One region of the Agromyces marinus genome, then DNA from elsewhere that is predicted to be linked to it. Evidence: riboswitches for the same ligand, from Rfam matches in the RefSeq annotation. Region 1 holds a riboswitch; the other holds the start of a gene.
What was found. Region 1 has a riboswitch for thiamine pyrophosphate ahead of thiM (hydroxyethylthiazole kinase). Riboswitches for the same ligand answer to the same signal wherever they lie in the genome.
Positions count from the first base shown of each region.

Region 2: linked by a shared signal. The riboswitch ahead of DSM26151_RS08650 (ECF transporter S component) and the one ahead of thiM (hydroxyethylthiazole kinase) in region 1 are both predicted to bind thiamine pyrophosphate.

Region 1 covers NZ_CP087879.1:2,722,257-2,725,657, forward strand. The annotation lists gene DSM26151_RS12690 (sensor histidine kinase) at 1-1,067, opposite strand, end outside; gene DSM26151_RS12695 (hypothetical protein) at 1,182-1,655, shown strand; TPP riboswitch at 1,663-1,763, shown strand; gene thiM (hydroxyethylthiazole kinase) at 1,755-2,642, shown strand; gene thiE (thiamine phosphate synthase) at 2,639-3,328, shown strand; gene DSM26151_RS12710 (bifunctional hydroxymethylpyrimidine kinase/phosphomethylpyrimidine kinase) at 3,325-3,401, shown strand, end outside.
Region 2 covers NZ_CP087879.1:1,843,988-1,847,388, forward strand. The annotation lists gene DSM26151_RS08645 (ABC transporter ATP-binding protein) at 1-1,121, opposite strand, end outside; gene DSM26151_RS08650 (ECF transporter S component) at 1,137-1,787, opposite strand; TPP riboswitch at 1,826-1,935, opposite strand; gene DSM26151_RS08655 (hypothetical protein) at 1,995-2,327, opposite strand; gene DSM26151_RS08660 (DNA polymerase IV) at 2,412-3,401, opposite strand, start outside.

The sequences.
Region 1 (3,401 bases):
GCACCGGCCCCGGCCCCGGCCTCGCGCGCGCCCTCGACGCGCACCCCGTCGTTGACGATCACGAGACTCGCGCCATCCGCTCCCGACTCGACCTCGATCCGCACCTCGCTCGCCTCCGCATGGCGCAGGATGTTCGTCGTCGCCTCGCGGACGACCGCGCCGAGCGCGCCCCGCACCGCGGCGTCCTCGGGCAGCGCGGCGACCCGCAGTTCGCAGCGCGCACCGGCCGCGGCGAGCACCTCGCGGGCGTTCTCGAGTTCGTCGTCGAGGGCGATCTCGCGGTATCCGGCGACGAGGTGGCGCGTCTCCTCGAGGGCCTGCTGCGCGATGAGGCGGGTCTCGTGCAGGTGCTCGCGCGCGGCATCCGGGTCGATCGCGAGGAGCCGTTCGGCGAGTTCGGCCTTGAGCGAGATGACCTGGAGGTGGTGGCCCTGGATGTCGTGCAGGTCGGAGGCGAACCTGAGTCGTTCGCGCGTGACCGCGAGCTCCGCGGAGGCGCGGCGGTGCCGGTCGAGCTCCTGGACGACCCACCAGAACCACAGGCTCGTGAGGATCATGAACGGCAGCATGACCGCGTAGAGCACGAGTGCCCACCCGCCCGGCCCGAGGGCTTCGAGCGCCTCGCGTCCGGGTGCGGCGAGCGCCACGTGGGCGAGCGTGATGGCCGCACCCCCGGCGAGGATGCCCCATCGGGCCGTGCCCGTGAGCAGCGGCGCGATGAGGCAGGCCGCGACCCACAGCAGGATGGCGCCGGAAAGCGCCGCACCCTCGGCGAACAGCCCGACGACCCAGGCGAGGCCGCCGGTCGCGAGCAGCGCCACCGTCCACCGTGCGGCGGGCAGCCCACCGCCGCGGCCGACCCGCAGGAACCAGCAGTAGCGCACCTGGACCACCATCGCGGCGAGCATCGACACGACCAGCACGACGAGCATCCGGTCCCCGGTCGCGGCGACGCGCTCGGCGACGGAGAGCATCGTGATCGCGTCGAGGAACAGCACGAGGAACACGATCGATCCGAGCGTGTACACCCACGTCGCGTGCACGCCGCGGACCTGATCCGGAACCATGCACCCGAGCGTAGGGCAGTGACATCTGTCACGGTCCGCGTGTGCCGACCCGCACGAACAGGTCGTGACCGCGCGACACTGCCGCCTCGCCCGCGCTCCCGGGAGCATCGAAGCATGATCGAAACGCTCCAGGACTTCGTCGCCTCCCTCCCCGCCGCCCTCCAGGGCCTCGGCATCGCGCTCATCGCGGCGATCCCGTTCGTCGAGTCGTACTTCGGTGCGACGATCGGCGTCGTGCTCGGCCTCCCGCCGGCGGTCGCGATCACCGCCGCCGTGCTCGGCAACGTCATCTCGATGCTCGTCGTGGTGCTCGGCGCGCACCGCGCGCGCACCCGCATCGTCGCCGGCCGCGAACCGGTCGAGGCCTCGCCCCGCCGGCAGAAGCTGCGCCGCGCGTTCGACCGCTACGGCGTCGCCGGGGTGAGCCTCGTGGGCCAGACCATCCTGCCGAGCCAGATCACGTCCGCCGCGATGGTGTCCTTCGGCGCCTCGCGCAACGCGGTCATCATGTGGCAGGTGATCTCGATCCTCCTGTGGGGTGTGGTGTGCGGGGTCATCGCGTCGCTCGGCGTCTCGGTCATCGGCTAGGCTCGCCATCGTTGACACGGGGTGCCGTGCGGTCACCGCGCGGCTGAGATCACACCCGTCGAACCTGATCTCGATCATCCGAGCGAAGGGATGTCGCGAATGAGCGAACGTCTGTCCATCGACCCTGCCCACCTGACGGAGGCGAGCGGCGCGCTGCTCGAACACCTCCGCGCCACCTCGCCGCTGGTGCACTGCATCACCAACAGCGTCGTGACCAACTTCACCGCCAACGCGCTGCTGGCGCTCGGCGCCGCGCCCGCGATGGTCGACATCGTCGGCGAGGCGGGCCTGTTCGCGGGGGCCGCGAACGGCATGCTCGTGAACCTCGGCACGCCGAATCCCGAGCAGCGCGACGCGGCGCGCGAGGCCGCGCCGGCGGCCCACGGCGCCGGAACGCCGTGGGTGCTCGACCCCGTCGCGGTCGGGGCGCTGCCGATCCGCACGGCGCTCGCCCGCGAACTGCTCGAGTTCCGGCCGACCGCGATCCGCGGCAACGCCTCGGAGGTGCTCGCGCTCGCCGGGGCCGGTGCGGGCGGGCGCGGCGTCGACGCGTCCGATGAGACGGATGCCGCCGGCGCCGCCGCGGCACGCCTGGCCGACGGGTTCGGCTCGACCGTGGCCGTGTCGGGCCCGGTCGACCTCGTCACCGACGGCGTGCGGTGCGTGCGCATCGCCAACGGCGACGCGCTGCTGACCCGCGTCACCGGGGGCGGGTGCGCGCTCGGAGCGGTGACGGCCGCGTTCCTCGCGGCCGCACGCGCAACGGATGCCGGACTCGACGACCTCGGCGCGACCGCCGCCGCGACGCTCGTGTACACGGTCGCCGCGGAGCTCGCCGCCGCCGGGGCCGACGGGCCCGGCTCGTTCGCGGTGGCGTTCCTCGACGCGCTCGCCTCGGTCGACGCGAACGACCTCGCGGCGCGCGCCCGCGTCGAGGTCGGCACGCTCGCGGTCCAGGCGGCCGGCGCGACCGGGGCCGCCCGGTGAGCGCGCGCCGCGCACCCGACCTGTCCGTCTACCTCGTCACCGACGCCGCGCTGTGCGGCGCGCGGGGCGTGGCATCCGTCGTCGCCGACGCCGTCGCGGGCGGCGCGGGCATCGTGCAGCTCCGCGAGAAGCACGCGCCCGACGCCGACGTGCTGCGCGAACTCGAACGCGTCGCCGCGGCGGTCGACGGGCGCGCGACCCTCGTCGTGAACGACCGGCTCGACGTCGTGCTCGCGGCGCGTGAACGCGGGATCCCCGTCGACGGCGTGCACCTCGGCCAGGGCGATGCCGCCGTGCTGCGCGCCCGCGACCTGCTCGGCCCCGACGCGATCGTGGGGCTCACCGCGAACACCCGGGCGCACGTCGACGCGGTCGCGCGGATGCCTCGCCGCACCGTCGACTACCTCGGCGTCGGCGTCATCCGCCCCACCGCCACCAAGGCCGACCACCCGCCGGCACTCGGCGTCGACGGGTTCGCCCGCATCGCCGCGGCCGCCGAAGCGCCCTGCGTCGCGATCGGCGGGGTCGGCGTCGCCGATGCCGCGCCGCTGCGCGCCGGGGGCGCTGCCGGGATCGCGGTCGTCAGCGCGATCTGCGCCGCCCCCGACCCCCGCGCGGCGACCGCCGCGTTCGTCGCCGCGTGGGCCGCGGCATCCGTCACGACCCTCCGGGAGAGCACCCGATGAGCACCGTGCCCCGCGTCCTCAGCATCGCCGGCAGCGACCCGTCCGGCGGCGCCGGCATCCAGGCCGATCTCAA
Region 2 (3,401 bases), 880 kb from region 1:
ACGGCGATCTCGTCGCGCACGTTCGATGCGACGAACTGGTGCTCGGGTTCCTGGAACACGGTGCCGATCCGGGTGAGCAGCTCGCGTGAGCGCCACCGGTGGGGCTCCTCACCGATGCCGCGCGCGATGCCCGGCGCCGCGACCACGCGCCCGTCCCGGGGTGGGAGCAACCCGCCGAGGGTCAGCGCGAGCGTCGACTTGCCGACGCCGTTCGGCCCGGTGAGCACGGTGGATGCCGCTTCGGGCACGTCGAAGGCGAGGCCCTCGTGCAGCACGGCACCGCGCGGGCGCCCGATCGCGAGCCCCGCGGCTTCGAGTGCCGACGGCGCATCCGCCCGAGTCGCGTCGGCGGCCCCGGGCACGTCGAGCGGGATGCCGGGAACCCAGACCCCCTTCGCCGCGAGCGACCGGCCCTGTTCGGCGAGAACGGATGCCGGGGTGCCGTCGGCGAGCACGCCGCCGTCGGCGTCGAGCACGATGACCCGATCCACGAGGTCGACCCAGACGTCGACGCGGTGCTCGACGACGACCATCGTCGCGCCCGTGCGTTCGACGACCCGCGCCACCGCCCGACGGACCTCGGCGACACCCTCCGGGTCGAGGTTCGCGGTGGGCTCGTCGAGCAGCAGGAGCCCCGGCCGCATCGCGAGGGCGCCGGCGAGGGCGAGCCGTTGCTTCTGCCCGCCGGAGAGGCGTGAGGTCGGGTGATCGAGCGGCAGGTCGAGCGCGACGGCGTGAACCGCCTCGCGCACCCGCGACCAGATCTCATCGCGCGCAACCCCGAGGTTCTCGCAGCCGAAGGCGACGTCGTCGCCGACCCGGGCGAGGATCACCTGCGAGTCGGGGTCCTGCAGGACGAGTCCCGCTCGTCCGCGGGCGGCGACCGGGGAGACTCCGTCGAGCCGGAGCGTGCCGTGCTGCTCACCCTCGTCTTCGCCGCCGAGCACGCCGGCGAACGCATGCAGCAGGGTCGACTTCCCCGACCCGGACGCACCGAGGAGCAGGACCCGCTCCCCCGGTTCGATCACGAGGTCGAGCCCGTGGAGGGCCGCCCGGCGCCGGCCGGCATGCCGCCACCCCCAGCCCTCCGCGACGAGTCGCGCAGGGCGGACGGCGGGCATCGCGTCGCCCACGCCTCAGACCCGTTCGGAGACGTCTCGCCCGGCCCCGAACCGGCTCAGGGCTCCTGTCGCGGCGAGCCCGCGGACGACGAACCAACCGAGCAGGCCCGCGAGCACCGCTCCCGAGACGACGACCGCGCCGAAGTAGATCGCGAGGAACTCGGCCGACTTCTGCAGGTTGCCGGCGAGGAAGAGCTCGAGGAGCCAGGCTCCGACGGCGGCGCCGGCACCGGCCAGCATCGCGGTGGGGATGCCGAACCGGCGGTACCGGGTCGCGAGGAAGACGAGTTCTGCGCCGAGTCCCTGGGCGATGCCCGAGTAGATCACCTCGATGCCCCACTGGTTGCCGACGAGTGCGGAGACCGTCGCGGCGAGCAGTTCGACGTAGAGCGCGGCGCCGGGCTTGCGGATGATCAGCCCGCCGAGCACGCCGCCGATGAGCCAGATGCCGATCGCGAAGCCGCCGAGCCCGGGGGTGACGGCGTCGGCGGCGCCGTACCAGGCGGCGCCGACGTTGTTCCAGATGAGGAACACGACGCCGGTGGCGACGCCGATGACGCTCGCGACGACGATGTCGACGACGCGCCAGCGGGTGCTGCGCGCGGCCGCAGTCCGGTGCTCGTCGCTGTGCGTGGTGGACGTGCCGGTGGTGGATGTCTCGTGCACTGTTCGTGCCCTTCCATGTCGGGGAAAGAGGCACGGGATATGAGATGTGCTGCCCTCCCTGCGCTGGCATGACCCAGATCAGGTTCGACGGTCGAAGGTTGAGAACCTTCCTCTCAGCCCGGCTCACCGGACTCCCGTGTTCGAGCACGAGTATACGCCCGCCGTCGCCGACCCTTTCGGCCGGCGGCGTCGGGCGACGCGGACCGGCTATCGCTTGAGCGCGCGGATCACCATGCGCAGCGCCTTGCCCGTGACCGCGATGAGCGGGATCGCGACGATGACCAGGCCGAGCACGTTCGGCTCGAACCTGACGTCGCCGCCGCGCCCGACGTATGCGCCCAGCGGCACCGACCAGCCGCCGCCACCGCCGCCCGAGCCCTCGCCCTGCGTGTCATCGGTGCCCGCGCCGCCGCCGAATCCGTATGCGCCGAGCGCGACCGGGACGACCTCGGTGCCGCCGACCTCGACCTTCTCTGCGTAGGACGTGCGCACGCCGATGCCGGCGACCTTGTCTGCGAGTTCGAGTACGAAATCAGCCATACCGCCACGCTACCGGGGCGGCGGCGGGGTCGAAAGGGCGAGCGGATGCCGCGCGTCGCGCCATTCGTCCGCGCCGATGTGCGCTCACCAGAACGTGCGAAGCCCGGGCGGCGGGTCGTCGTCTGGTCCGTGTCCGTCCGGGGCATCGCCGTCGCGGACGGTCGGCGCCGCGGATTCGGCGGCCGGTCGGACGAGGGTCGCCGGCTTGACGGCGCCCCGACCGAAGCGGCGGACGACCTCGTCGATCGTGCGTTCGGCGTCGCGCCAGTCCTCATCCGGATCCCACAGCGGCGCGCCGTCGCCGGCCGCCCGCAGGTGCTCGGCACGCACGCCGATGAGCCGCACCCGACGCCCGTCGCCCACGAGGTCGGCGAGCGGGACGAGCGCCTCCTCGTATATCCGGCGGGCCACGTCGGTCGGCTCGGCGAGCGTGCGCGAGCGGGTCAGGGTCGTGAAGTCGGCGTACCTGACCTTCAGGGTCACGGTCCTCGCGAGGAGGTCGGCCCGCCGCAGTCGCACGCCGACGTCGGTCGCGAGCCGGAGCAGCTCGCGCGCGATCTCCTCGGGCTCGACGAGGTCGTGGTGGAACGTCGACTCGTGGCCGATGCTCTTCTCGACCCGGCGCGTCTCGACGTCGCGTGGATCGATGCCCGCGGCCAGGCGCGCGAGCCGCCCCGCGAGCGCCGGCCCGACCGCGCGTTCGAGCGCGTCGGCGGGCATGCCGGCGACGTCGCCGACCGTGCGCAGGCCGAGCTTGAGCAACGACTGCTCGGTGACGCGCCCGACGCCCCAGAGCACGGAGACGGGCAGGGGATGCAGGAACGCGACCGTGTCGGCGGCCGGCACCACGAGCATGCCATCGGGCTTCGCGCGCGAGGAGGCGACCTTGGCGACGTACTTGCTCGCGGCGGCGCCGACCGAGCAGGTGAGCCCCGTTTCGTCGAGCACACGCCGCCGGATCGTCCATGCGATCTCGGCGGGGCTGCCGTGCAGCCGCCGCGCGCCGGACACGTCGAGGAACGCCTCGTCGATCGAGAGCGGTTCGACGAGCGGTGTCAGCGACCGGAAGATCTC